3 regions of the Pseudomonas sp. Seg1 genome follow, and region 3 is predicted to be linked to each of the others. Evidence: predicted binding sites of a transcription regulator. Region 3 holds the regulator's gene; each other region holds the start of a gene.
The links. The regulator FliA, encoded in region 3, starts transcription of late flagellar genes. The targets are predictions, from matches to a motif close to CTAAAGTTTNNNNNNNNNNNGCCGNTAA.
Positions count from the first base shown of each region.

Region 1 (4,227 bases), 1.2 Mb from region 3:
ACCAGATAAGTGAAGCCCGACCGGTGATGGGTCTGGCAGTGGGTAATGATTTCTTTGTCCTTGGTGATCCCGAGGTCTTCGAGGATCTGCGGCATGTCCGTGCGAATGCGCAGGTGACGTGCCTTGTCCATGCCCGCCGTCCATTCGAAGTTGACCGCGCCGGGAATGTGCCCGCCCTTGGCTGCGAGCACTTTCTCACCGGAGTATTCCAGCGGCCCGCGTGCATCCCAGATCGCCAGATCGGCGGCGCCGAGACGGCTTTGCAGGTATTCGCGGGTGGCGGTCGGCTCTTCGTGCAGCGTCAACGGCACCGGGCCGCCGACAGCCGGCGGGACCTGGATCGACATCGGCGAACCTTCCGCCAGCCACGCCGGCAGACCGCCATCGACATAGTGGTACTTGTCGTGACCGATCACGTCGAGCAGCCAGATGAAGCGCCCGGCCCAGCCGCCGCCTTCGTCGTCATAGACCACGTAGACCGCGTCTTTGCGATGGCCCAGTTCACCGAACAACGCTTCCAGATCGGCTTTCGCCGGCAGCAGCCCCGGCGCCGGCGGCTGGCCGAGCTGGGTGCGTTTCGGGTCGACAAACCGTGCACCGGGCAGGTGACCTTCGGCATAGCGGGCGGGGCTGGTCAGGTCCACCAGAATCAGTTCGCTGGACTCGAGCCGAGGGAGCAGGTCGCTCGGTTCGATAACGAGCGGCAAGCCAGAGAAGTCAGACATGTGAGGTCTCCAGAGCACAAAGGGGAGGATTGTAGCGCAGCCTCATCGGCCACGGCTGCTAAAGCTGTGCAAGGCCTTTTCGATGCACTGCGCGGTTTTGCCGAAGGCTTGCACGCTGATGTCGGCGAACGGCCCGCCGCCCTGATCGGCAACGACGATCATGATCACCCGGCCATTATTGAGCAATGAGCGCAGGAACAGGTGCTCGCCACGGAACAGCGTGCGCAGGCCTGCCGGCAATAACGCGGAGAATTGTGCGTTGTTCTCGGGATTGATCCGCACCTGCGCCTGTTGGGTCAGCAGTCGTTGCAGGACTTTGCTTTGGCTGACGACAAAATTCAGCGCCCCGGCTTCCTTCGGCAGACCGAACGTCTGATGCACGCGCAGATTCGATTGCGTGCGATCGGCCATCAGAATCATCACCCGGCGCATGCCGCTGGCAACCAAGGCATCGCGGGCGGCGACGGTCAGGCTCATGGCATTGGTAAAGCGGCTCGGCTCGGCGAGCAGTTCGGCGCACTGTTTACGCCACTGGGTCAGATCTTCGGCATTCGGCGCTGGCGCGGGCAACATGCCGGCAGGCAAACGATGAGTGCCCCACGGCCACAACAGCGAAACCGCCGGGTGCCACAAATCGGGCATTGCATGCTGACGCGCACTGTTGGCGGCTTGCTGGTGCAGCTGTTGCTGCACCTCGTCCATCGAAATCTGCAGATAAAGGCTGGTCAGGTACTGCCAGCGCTCGCTGTGCGGACTGTCCCAGGCCTGCTGTGCCGACAGCGCCAGACCATTGGCCAGCAGCACGGTGTTGGCCGGCTGATTGAGCCAGCGACGCAAGGTCGGGTCATCGTCGAGGCGGTTTTGCTGGCGCAGCGGATGTTCGCTGTCGCGGGCGATGCGCAGCACTTTGACCAGTTCGCGCTGTTCGCTGAGCAGCAATTTGTAGCCCTGCTGCACCCAGATCGGCAAATGCCAGACTTGCACCAGCGCTTCAGCGATTTTCAGCAGACGCACACCGAACAATTGCTTCTCGACAGTCCGCGCCGATTCGCCCTTGTGGATAACCCGCAGCTCCCACTCCTCAAGCAGTTGTGGGTAAGTCAGCGCCAGCGGCCACAACGGCGAGAGAAACAGCAAACTGCCCCAATGAATGTCCTGCCACAGCCGCGCGAGGCGACTGGCGAAAAAACCGTTCGCTTGCTGCGAAGCGTGCTGGCTGATCATTTGCAGTTGGCGCAGGGCCTTGGGGATCTGCATCTGCGGTTCGGCCGGTAGGCGCGCGAGCAATTCCTCAGTGCGGGCGAGGCCGAGACGGTTGATCGCGACTTCAAGATTTTCCGCCGGCGTGCCCATGTTGCCGTGGGTGTGACGATTCGCCTCACGGATGATGCTCAAGGCCAGCGCCGGGCTGTCCTGCATCAGGTCGGCGATGTCGCGTATCGAGCTGCGATTATCACGGATCGCCCGGCAGACTTTGTCGTGAGCCTCTTGCGGCACGGGCAGGCGGACGCTGTCGAGCAGCTTGACCCAGCCGTCGACGGTGGTCGGTTTTGCGTGTGGGACGTTCGTTTCATTAGCCATGTCTGGACGAGATCTTCACTGACTGTAGACGCGCCCGGCATGGGCTAAATTGGCTTTTCGCCTGAACTGGCTATAGTCTGGCGCAGTTTTGCCGATAAGTAGAAGAAGAGATTTTTTAACTTCCGAATATGACCTTGAACCCGACTTAAATAAGTACTTTCTACCTATGGCTAAAATTATCGGCATCATCGTCGTATTCGCGAGCGTGCTCGGCGGATACGTGCTCTCCCACGGCAAGATTGCCGCCCTGATCCAGCCCTTCGAGGTGATGATCATCGGTGGTGCGGCACTGGGTGCATTCCTCCAGGCCAACCCCGGTTACATGACGATGCACGTGCTCAAGAAATCCCTGAGCATGTTCAGTTCGCGCTTCAGCCACACTTTCTATCTGGAAGTGCTCGGCCTGATCTACGAGATCCTCAACAAGAGCCGCCGCGAAGGCATGATGGCCATCGAAGGCGACATCGAAGATGCCGCTGCGAGCCCGATCTTCGCCAAGTACCCGGCGGTACTGAAAGACGAACGCATGACCGCGTTCATCTGCGATTACCTGCGCATCATGTCCTCCGGCAACATGGCTCCGCACGAGCTGGAAGGCCTGTTCGACATGGAGCTGTATAGCCTGAAGGAAGACCTCGAGCACCCATCCCACGCGGTGAACGGCATTGCCGACGCCATGCCGGGTTTCGGTATCGTCGCGGCGGTACTGGGTATCGTGGTGACCATGGCCTCGCTGGGTGAAGGCGATCAGAAGTCCATTGGTCTGCACGTGGGTGCGGCACTCGTGGGTACCTTCTTCGGTATTCTCGCGGCCTACGGTTTCTTCGGTCCGTTGGCGCACTCGTTGGCTCACGATGCCAAGGAAGAACTGAACGTCTACGAGGCCATCAAGGCTTCGCTGGTGGCTTCGGCTTCCGGCATGCCGCCGTCGCTGGCGGTCGAGTTCGGTCGCAAGGTTCTGTACCCGGCGCACCGTCCAAGCTTCGCCGAGCTGGAACAAGCGGTTCGCGGTCGCTAAGTCATGGAAAATAATCAGCCGATTATCATCAAGCGCGTCAAGCGCATAGCCGGCGGGCATCACGGCGGGGCGTGGAAAATCGCCTTCGCCGACTTCGCCACGGCGATGATGGCGTTCTTCCTGGTGTTGTGGCTGCTGTCCACCGCGACGCCTGAGCAGAAGATCGCCATCGCCGGCTATTTCAAAGACCCGGTCGGCTTCTCCGAAAGCGGCACGCCGTACATCATCGATTTGGGCGGAACGCCGACACTGGCGCCGGAAAACACCCTCAACCCCGAGGTTAAATCCCAGCCGCAACCGGACAAGGTCACGGTCGACACCGAACAGGTTGAAGGCATGGCCGAGCAGGTTGAGAAAGAACGTCTGGAACTGCTCCTGCAAGAACTGCAGAACAAGGTCGACGAGAATCCGCAGCTGCAGAAATTCAAGGACCAGATCCTTTTCGAGATCACGCCGAACGGCTTGCGCATCCAGATCATGGACGCCGAGAACCGGCCGATGTTCGACTCGGGTTCGGCACGCCTGAAACCGTACTTCGAAGACATCCTGCTGGCCATGGCCGACACCATCAAAGCGGTGCCGAACAAGATCAGCATCAGCGGCCACACCGACGCCAAGCCGTACACCGGCACTGGCGATTTCGGTAACTGGGAGCTGTCGGCCAACCGCGCCAACGCCGCCCGCCGTGCGCTGGTTGCGGGTAGCTATCCGGATGCGCAAGTGGCGCGGGTGGTCGGTTACGCCTCGTCGGCATTGTTCGACAAGGAAAACCCGTTCAACCCGGTCAACCGACGCATCGACATCGTGGTGCTGACCAAAAAGGCCCAAGCCGCGATCGAAGGTTCGCAAGGTGCCGATCCGGCGAAACCGGCCGATGAGAGTCAGAACGGCGCCGCTCCGGCA
Region 1 covers NZ_AP021903.1:627,855-632,081, forward strand. The annotation lists gene rhdA (thiosulfate sulfurtransferase) at 1-725, opposite strand, end outside; gene KI231_RS02685 (HDOD domain-containing protein) at 768-2,306, opposite strand; gene motA (flagellar motor stator protein MotA) at 2,473-3,324, shown strand; gene motB (flagellar motor protein MotB) at 3,328-4,227, shown strand, end outside.
Region 1: a site for FliA is predicted at 2,377-2,404, ahead of motA (flagellar motor stator protein MotA). Genes of this name have one in related genera too.

Region 2 (4,227 bases), 1.5 Mb from region 3:
AAACTCAGGTGGGATTACTGCTTTAACTCTAATCCCCTGTGGGAGCGAGCCTGCTCGCGAAAGCGGACTTTCATTCAACAATGATGTTGTCTGACACGGCCTTTTCGCGAGCAGGCTCGCTCCTACATTGGTTTTTTGCAGGTCTTTAGAACAGATTGAGCAGGTTCAAACGGAGGAACAACTGGTCGATCCAGAACACCTGGTGCAACAGGACGATGACCCAGAACAGAACCTGAAACGACACCTTGCGCGTCTTGTGCCGAAACACCTGCTGAGCAATCAACGCGCCTGGCCAGCCGCCGGCCAGTTCCACCGCGTGCAGGATATTCTCCGGCGTGCGCCACGCATCCGTCCGGGCCTTGCGTTTGTCGGCCCAGTACATGAAGAACGCCAGCACGCTGACGATTCCATACGCGGCCAACGGCACCAGTGAAATCCCGCGCAGCCACATCGACAGCGAGCCGAACAACGGCAGCGCGCAGACGATTACCAGCACCACCAGTTTCAATTTCAGATGCTGAACATGGCCGCCAGAGGGGCGACCTTCAGGACGGCGTGCGCGGGAATCGCTCATGGCTTGGCCGCCGCCCAGTCCACCCAGCCGAACTGCCACGTCGCCAGAATGAACAGGCCAAAGACGATCCGATACCAGGCGAATGCCGCATAGCTGTGGCTGCCGATAAACTTGAGCAGGCCACGCACTGCGATCATCGCGAAGATAAACGCGGTGACGAAACCGATGGCGAACACCGGGAAATCCGCCGGGACAAACAGATGGCGGTATTTGAAGCCCGAGTACACCGCAGCACTGACCATGGTTGGCATGGCAAGGAAGAACGAGAACTCGGTGGCCGTCTTGCGCGACAGACCGAACAGCAAGCCGCCAATGATGGTCGAGCCAGAACGCGATGTGCCGGGGATCATGGCCAGGCATTGGGCGAAACCGATTTTCAGCGCATCGGTCCAGCGAATCTCATCAACCGTTTCTGCGTGCACTTCATGCTGACGTTGTTCAGCCCACAACATGATGATCCCGCCGACGACCAACGCCGCCGCAACGGTGATCGGGTTGAACAGGTATTTGTGGATCAGGTCGGCAAAGATCACGCCCAGCACGACGGCGGGCAAAAACGCGATCAGCAGGTTGGCGGTGAAACGCCGTGCGCTTGGCTGTGTTGGCAAACCGACCACCACATCCAGAATCTTGCGGCGAAACTCCCAGACCACCGCGAGGATCGCGCCGAGCTGAATAATGATGTTGAACGCCATGGCCCTCTCGCCGCCGAAGTCGAGCAAGTCGGCAACAATGATCTGGTGTCCGGTACTGGAAATGGGCAAAAACTCCGTCAGCCCTTCTACAACTCCTAGTATCAGTGCCTGCAAGGCGGTCCAAAGATCCATCAATCCCCCAAAGAGCGATGCACGCAGGCATGCCCCGATAGTATTTTTTTACGTTCACTGCGATCAGCGTAGCTGGTTGTTGCTGTACCGATTCCGCGCGCACAGGATCCACACGAAAGGGTCAAAATTCCGTGAAATATCAACTTGGATTCAGGTTTTCACGCGCGGGGCCGAAATCCTAACAGACAAGCCTTAATAGCGCTGCCGCGTTATACGACTTGGGTCGCGTATGCCAGACCGCGAAATCGTGGTTGGATGCTGGCGGTCGTTTATTACAAGAAAAAGAATCCGGAGTGACAGCGTTATGAACAGCTTGCGCAGTGTGTCGATCAGCCGACGCTTGTGGCTCATTTTGGTGGTGGCAGTGGTCATGTTGCTGACCTTGGGCGTGTTGATGCTCAAGCAGATCCACGATGACCTGTATCGCGCCAAAGCCCAGAAAACCCAGCATGTGGTGCAGACCGCCAGCGGTTTGCTGACCTACTACCACGATCTGGAAACCGCCGGCACTCTGAGCAAAGAGGCTGCGCAAAAGCAGGCGCTCACCGCCATCCGTGGTCTGCGTTATGACCAGAGCGACTATTTCTGGATCAACGACCTCACCCCCGTGATGGTCATGCACCCGACCAACCCCAAACTCGAGGGCCAGAATCTCTCGGCAATTCGCGATCCGGATGGTTTCGCGGTGTTCAACGAGATGGTTGCCATTGCCAGGTCCAAGGGCGCCGGCATGGTCGATTACCGGTGGCCGAAGCCCGGCGCCAGTGAGCCCGTGGCAAAAACTTCGTACGTAAAACTGTTCGAGCCGTGGGGCTGGGTGCTCGGTTCTGGCGTGTATGTGGACGATGTGCAGGCCGAGTTCCAGGGACAGGTGATCAAGGCCACGGTGATTGGCCTGGCCATCGCCGTGATCATGGCATTGCTGGTGATCCTGATTGCGCGCAGCATCGTCCGTCCGCTGCAGGAAACCGTGAACGCCATGGCCAACATCGCCAGCGGTGAAAGCGACCTGACCCGCAGCCTCGATACCCATGGCAAGGATGAAGTGACTGAGCTGGCTCATCATTTCAACGCGTTTACGGCCAAACTGCGCCGGGTGATCGGCGACTTGCAGGTCTCGGCCAGCGCGCTGGGCCAGTCGTCCAGCGAACTGGGCAACGATGCGTCGCAGGCCCAGCAGCGCAGCCAGCAGCAATCGCAGCAGATGGAACTGGTGGCCACCGCGATCAACGAGGTGACCTACGGTGTGCAGGATGTGGCGAAAAACGCCGAGCATGCTGCCGCCGAAATGCGTGATGCCGAGGCCCAGGCGCAGCAAGGCCAGATCAACATTGACGGTAGCCTGCAACAGATCGACAAGCTGTCCGGCACTATCGATCAAGCGGTAGAGGTGATTCGCACCCTTGCCGCCGAAAGCACGCAGATCGGCAGCGTCCTGGAAGTGATTCGCTCGATTGCCGAGCAGACCAATCTGCTCGCACTGAATGCGGCCATCGAAGCGGCCCGGGCCGGTGAACAGGGGCGTGGTTTTGCCGTGGTGGCAGATGAAGTGCGCTTGCTCGCGCAGCGTACACAGAAGTCGACAGCGGAAATCCAGTCGATGATCGAGCGCCTGCAAAATCACTCCGAGGCAGCGGTCAAGGTGATTGGTGACAGCAGCAAAGCTTCGCAACTGACCATTGAACAAGCCGGACTGGCCGGCGCCAGCCTGAACGCTATCGGCCAGGCGCTGCGTAATCTCAATGGCCTGAATGCATCGATTGCCAGCGCCACGTTGCAACAGGCGCATGTGGTCGAGGACATCAATCAGAACGTGACCCAGGCTGCCGGGCTGTCGCACAGCACGGCCATCGCAGCCGAGCAGTCGAGTGCCGCCAGCGTGCGGCTCGGCCAGTTGAGCGAACAGTTGAACAGCCTGCTGCGTCAGTTCCGCGTCTAGCACCGCCCCACTATAGGAGTGAGCCTGCTGGAGACAGGTTTATGTCAGCCAATATCTACCGTGCTGACATACCGCCATCGCTGGCAAGCCAGCTCCCACAAGGATTTATGCCATGCCCACCCATCTTGGGCATTACTCAAAACCCTGTGGGAGCTGGCTTGCCAGCGATGAAGGCGGAACATTCAACATCATTGTTGACGCCGCCGAAGCCATCGCGAGCAGGCTCACTCCTACAGCTTTTCTGGGTACAATCCGCCCCCTCCTCAACTCCCTCCAAGGAACCCACATGTCCGGGCTTGAACTGTTTGCCGCCGCTCTCGGTGTGATTGCCGTGTGGCTGACGGTTAAACAGAATCCGTGGTGCTGGCCGATCGGGCTGGTCATGGTGCTGCTCTATAGCTGGGTCTTCTTTGAAGTGAAGCTCTATTCGGACATGTTGCTGCAAGTGATCTATGCCGCGCTGCAAGTCTATGGCTGGTGGCAATGGACTCGCGCCGGGACGATGCACGACGGACGTCAGGTCACGCACCTGGATGCTCGCTCGATAATGCTGGGGCTGAGCGTGGGCGCCATCGGCAGCGTGTTGCTGGGCGCCGCCATGGCGCACTGGACTGACGCCGCGCAACCCTGGCTGGACGCGGCGCTGACCGGTTTCAGCCTGGTGGCGCAGTTGTGGATGGCGCAGAAACGCCTGCAATGCTGGGCGCTTTGGTTCGTGCTGGATGTGATTTTCGTCGGATTGTTTCTTTATAAGGGCCTGTACCTCACCGCCGCCCTGTATGCCTTGTTCACGCTTATTGCGATTCAGGGCTGGCGCGAATGGCGCGCCGATCCGGCGTTGCGCACATGAAGGTCGTGGTGCTGACCGGCCCCGAGTCCACCGGCAA
Region 2 covers NZ_AP021903.1:3,388,150-3,392,376, forward strand. The annotation lists gene KI231_RS14990 (MmcQ/YjbR family DNA-binding protein) at 1-26, shown strand, start outside; gene KI231_RS14995 (DUF1294 domain-containing protein) at 146-574, opposite strand; gene KI231_RS15000 (undecaprenyl-diphosphate phosphatase) at 571-1,401, opposite strand; gene KI231_RS15005 (methyl-accepting chemotaxis protein) at 1,706-3,340, shown strand; gene pnuC (nicotinamide riboside transporter PnuC) at 3,627-4,190, shown strand; gene KI231_RS15015 (AAA family ATPase) at 4,187-4,227, shown strand, end outside.
Region 2: a site for FliA is predicted at 1,551-1,578, ahead of KI231_RS15005 (methyl-accepting chemotaxis protein). Genes of this name have one in related genera too.

Region 3 (4,227 bases):
CTCAATAGTCTGCAGAAGGCAGGACAAGGCTCGGAAGAGGGCGTTCTGCTGGAGCCAAGCATGGCCGAGAAGCTGCAACGGTCGCTCATCGAAGCGGCGCAGCGTCAGGAAATGCAAGGTCAGCCGGTGATCCTGTTGGTAGCAGGCCCGATCCGCGCGATGCTTTCGCGTTTCGGCCGCCTCGCGGTCCCAGGGCTACACGTGCTGGCCTACCAGGAAATACCGGACAACAAGCAAGTGACCATCGTTGCGACAGTAGGGCCCAACGGCTGAGGTAGTGGTTTATGCAAGTTAAGCGTTTCTTTGCCGCCGATATGCGTCAGGCCATGAAGCTGGTTCGTGATGAGCTGGGCGCTGATGCCGCCATCATTGGCAATCGCCGCATTGCCGGCGGTGTCGAGTTGACGGCGGCACTGGATTACAAATTGTCGGCGCTGGCGCCTCGGGTTCCGAACATGGAACTCGAAGACGAGCTGCGCAAGACCCAGTCGCGCATCGTCACCGCCCAGGCCGAACTGAGCCTGCGTGGCGAAGCCGATGGCAATAGCAATCGCCAGATTTTCGCCGGGCTGCCGTTGACCGCTGGCCTGCCGCTGACTGCCGCTGAGCCGCTGAGCGAGCCGACTTACGCCGCCCCGGCGCGTCCGGCCCCGGCGCCTGCGCAGTCCTCCGGCGGCGTGGATCCGCGTGCGCTGGATTCGATGCGTTTTGAATTGAACAGCCTGCGCGAGCTGATGGAAGTCCAGCTCGGCACGCTCGCCTGGAATCAGCTGCAAGGCAGCCGTCCGGCGCAAGCCAACCTGTATCGCCGTCTGCAGCGGATCGGCCTGTCCGGCCCGCTGTCGCGCGACCTGCTGGCGATGATCACCGATATTGAAGAACCTCGTCAGGCTTGGCGCATGTTGCTCGCGCACCTGGCGCGGATGATTGCCGTACCGGAAGTCGAGCCGCTGGAAGAGGGCGGTGTGATTGCCATGGTCGGCCCCGCCGGCATGGGCAAGACCACCACGCTGGCCAAACTGGCGGCCCGTTATGTGCTCAAGTACGGCGCGCAGAATGTGGCGCTGGTGAGCATGGACAGTTTCCGTATCGGCGCTCAGGAACAACTGAAGACCCTCGGTCGCATCCTCAATGTGCCGGTGACCCACGTCGATCCGGGCCAGTCGCTGGTGCAGGCGCTGGATCCACTGCTACGCAAACGCGTGGTGCTGATCGATACCGCCGGCCTGCAAGCCAGCGACCCAGCCCTGCGCATGCAGCTCGAAAGCCTGGCCGGGCGTGGCATCCGTGCAAAAAATTATCTCGTGCTGGCAACCACCAGCCAGAAACAGGTTCTAACCGCCGCTTATCACAGTTACAAGCGTTGCGGGCTCGCCGGCTGCATCCTGACTAAACTGGATGAAACGGCCAGCCTTGGCGAAGTGTTGAGCCTGGCGATCAGTCATGAATTGCCGGTCGCGTACCTGACCGATGGCCCACGGATTCCGGATGATCTGCATCTGCCGCGGCGTCATCAACTGGTCAGCCGCGCCGTCAGCGTGCAAATGCAGGAAGAACCCAGCGAAGAAGCCATGGCCGACATGTTCGCTGATATCTATCACAGCCCGACCAAGCAGGTTGGCTGAGGTAATCATGAACAGTTTTTGTACCTACATCGATGGTCTGCCATGCATTGTTCCGGTTGTGAACGCGCAGCCAGTAATGTGGCCTCCGTCTATGCAAGACAAGGTAAAGAAATAACATGGGCAGCATGCATCCCGTACAGGTGATCGCGGTGACCGGCGGCAAAGGTGGCGTCGGCAAGACTAACGTGTCAGTGAACTTGTCTCTGGCGCTGGCAGAGCTTGGCCGTCGGGTCATGCTGCTGGACGCCGATCTGGGGCTGGCGAACGTCGACGTTCTGCTGGGCCTGACGCCCAAACGTACCCTGGCCGACGTGATCGAAGGCCGCTGCGAATTGCGCGACGTGCTGTTGCAGGGTCCCGGCGGGATCCGCATCGTGCCGGCCGCGTCCGGCACCCAAAGCATGGTTCACCTGAGCCCGGCGCAACATGCCGGTCTGATTCAGGCCTTCAGTGACATCGGCGACAATCTCGATGTACTGGTGATCGACACCGCTGCGGGTATTGGTGACTCGGTAGTCAGTTTTGTTCGCGCAGCCCAGGAAGTGTTGCTGGTGGTTTGCGACGAGCCGACCTCGATCACTGATGCCTACGCACTGATCAAACTGCTCAACCGCGATTACGGCATGAACCGCTTCCGCGTCCTCGCCAACATGGCGCAGAGCCCGCAAGAAGGTCGCAACCTGTTCGCCAAGTTGACCAAGGTCACGGATCGCTTCCTTGATGTGGCCCTACAATACGTCGGCGCCGTGCCCTACGACGAAAGCGTGCGCAAGGCAGTGCAGAAGCAGCGAGCGGTCTATGAAGCTTTCCCGCGTTCCAAGTGCGCGCTGGCGTTCAAGGCGATCGCGCAGAAGGTCGATACCTGGCCACTGCCTGCCAACCCGCGCGGCCACCTTGAGTTTTTCGTCGAGCGCCTCGTGCAGCAAACGGCAGGGCCTGTGTTATGACCGCCAGCGGTATGAACTACTACAAGAAGTCGGCACGTGACGCGCAGTACGAGTTGATCGAGCGTTACGCGCCACTGGTCAAACGCATCGCCTACCACCTGCTGGCGCGATTGCCGGCGAGTGTGCAGGTCGAGGATCTGATTCAGGCCGGGATGATTGGCCTGCTCGAAGTCTCGACCAAATACGACGCCAGTAAAGGCGCCAGTTTCGAAACGTACGCGGGCATTCGAATCCGCGGCGCGATGCTCGACGAAGTGCGCAAAGGGGACTGGGCGCCACGCTCGGTTCACCGCAACACCCGTATGGTCAGCGACGCAATTCGGGCAATTGAAGCTAAAACCGGCCGTGATGCTAAAGATCACGAGGTTGCGGCCGAACTCCAATTGAGTCTCGACGATTACTACGGGATTTTGAATGACACCCTGGGCAGTCGCTTGTTCAGTTTCGACGACCTCTTGCAGGACGGCGAACACGAAGGGCTGCACGAGGATGGCGCCAGTGCTCATCTTGAGCCGTCACGCGATCTGGAAGATGAACGCTTCCAGGCGGCGCTGGCGGACGCGATTGCCAATTTGCCGGAGCGTGAGCGACTGGTGTTGGCGCTGTACTACGACGAAGAGCTGAACCTCAAGGAGATCGGTGAAGTCCTTGGCGTCAGTGAATCGCGGGTCAGCCAGTTACACAGCCAGTGCGCGGCCCGTTTGCGGGGGCGTTTGGGGGAGTGGCGAGCGCGCTGAAGGCAGTGTGGGGACACTGCGAACGAGGCTGGTGCAGTGATGAACGGCACCGGTCTTGCTCTGTTGTGCTCCAGACAGTCTTCGAGTGCTGCGCCGATTGATTGAAGTGGCGCGCCCAGGTGCTGGGCGCGTTTAAGACTGCTTGGAGGTCGAATTGAACAAAGACATGAAAATCCTCATCGTTGATGACTTCTCAACGATGCGGCGGATCATCAAGAACCTGCTGCGCGATCTTGGGTTCACCAACACCGTCGAGGCCGACGATGGCACTACCGCCATTCCGGTGCTCAACAGCGGCAGCATCGACTTTCTGGTAACAGACTGGAACATGCCGGGCATGACCGGTATCGACCTGCTGCGCCACGTGCGTGCCGATGAAAAACTCAAGCATCTGCCCGTGCTGATGGTGACCGCTGAAGCCAAGCGCGAGCAAATCATCGAGGCCGCTCAGGCCGGTGTGAACGGCTACGTGGTCAAACCTTTCACGGCTCAGGCGTTGAAAGACAAAATCGAGAAGATTTTCGAACGCATCGGCTGATGACGCGCGGGGGAGCTATGGAGCATAACGAATCTTCACAGGGCGATTTCGAGTCGACCCTGAAAAAACACGCGGTCGAACTGGTCGAGAGCCTTGAAAAAGGCAGGTTCGGCGACGCTGTGCAACTGATCCATGAGCTCAATCAGACCCGTGACCGTGGCCTGTATCAGGAAGTCGGCAAGCTCACACGTGAACTGCACAGTGCGATCGTCAACTTCCAGATCGATCCGCACATGCCGCAGGCTGAGGAAGTGTCGCAAATCACCGACGCCACCGAACGCCTGGGCTATGTGGTCAAGCTGACAGAAGCCGCGGCCAACCGCACCATGGATCTGGTGGAAAGCGCCACGCCGGTGGTCAATGGTCTGGCTGAAGAAGCC
Region 3 covers NZ_AP021903.1:1,864,614-1,868,840, forward strand. The annotation lists gene flhA (flagellar biosynthesis protein FlhA) at 1-273, shown strand, start outside; gene flhF (flagellar biosynthesis GTPase FlhF) at 285-1,625, shown strand; gene fleN (flagellar synthesis regulator FleN) at 1,742-2,572, shown strand; gene fliA (RNA polymerase sigma factor FliA) at 2,569-3,309, shown strand; gene KI231_RS08315 (chemotaxis response regulator CheY) at 3,476-3,847, shown strand; gene KI231_RS08320 (protein phosphatase CheZ) at 3,865-4,227, shown strand, end outside.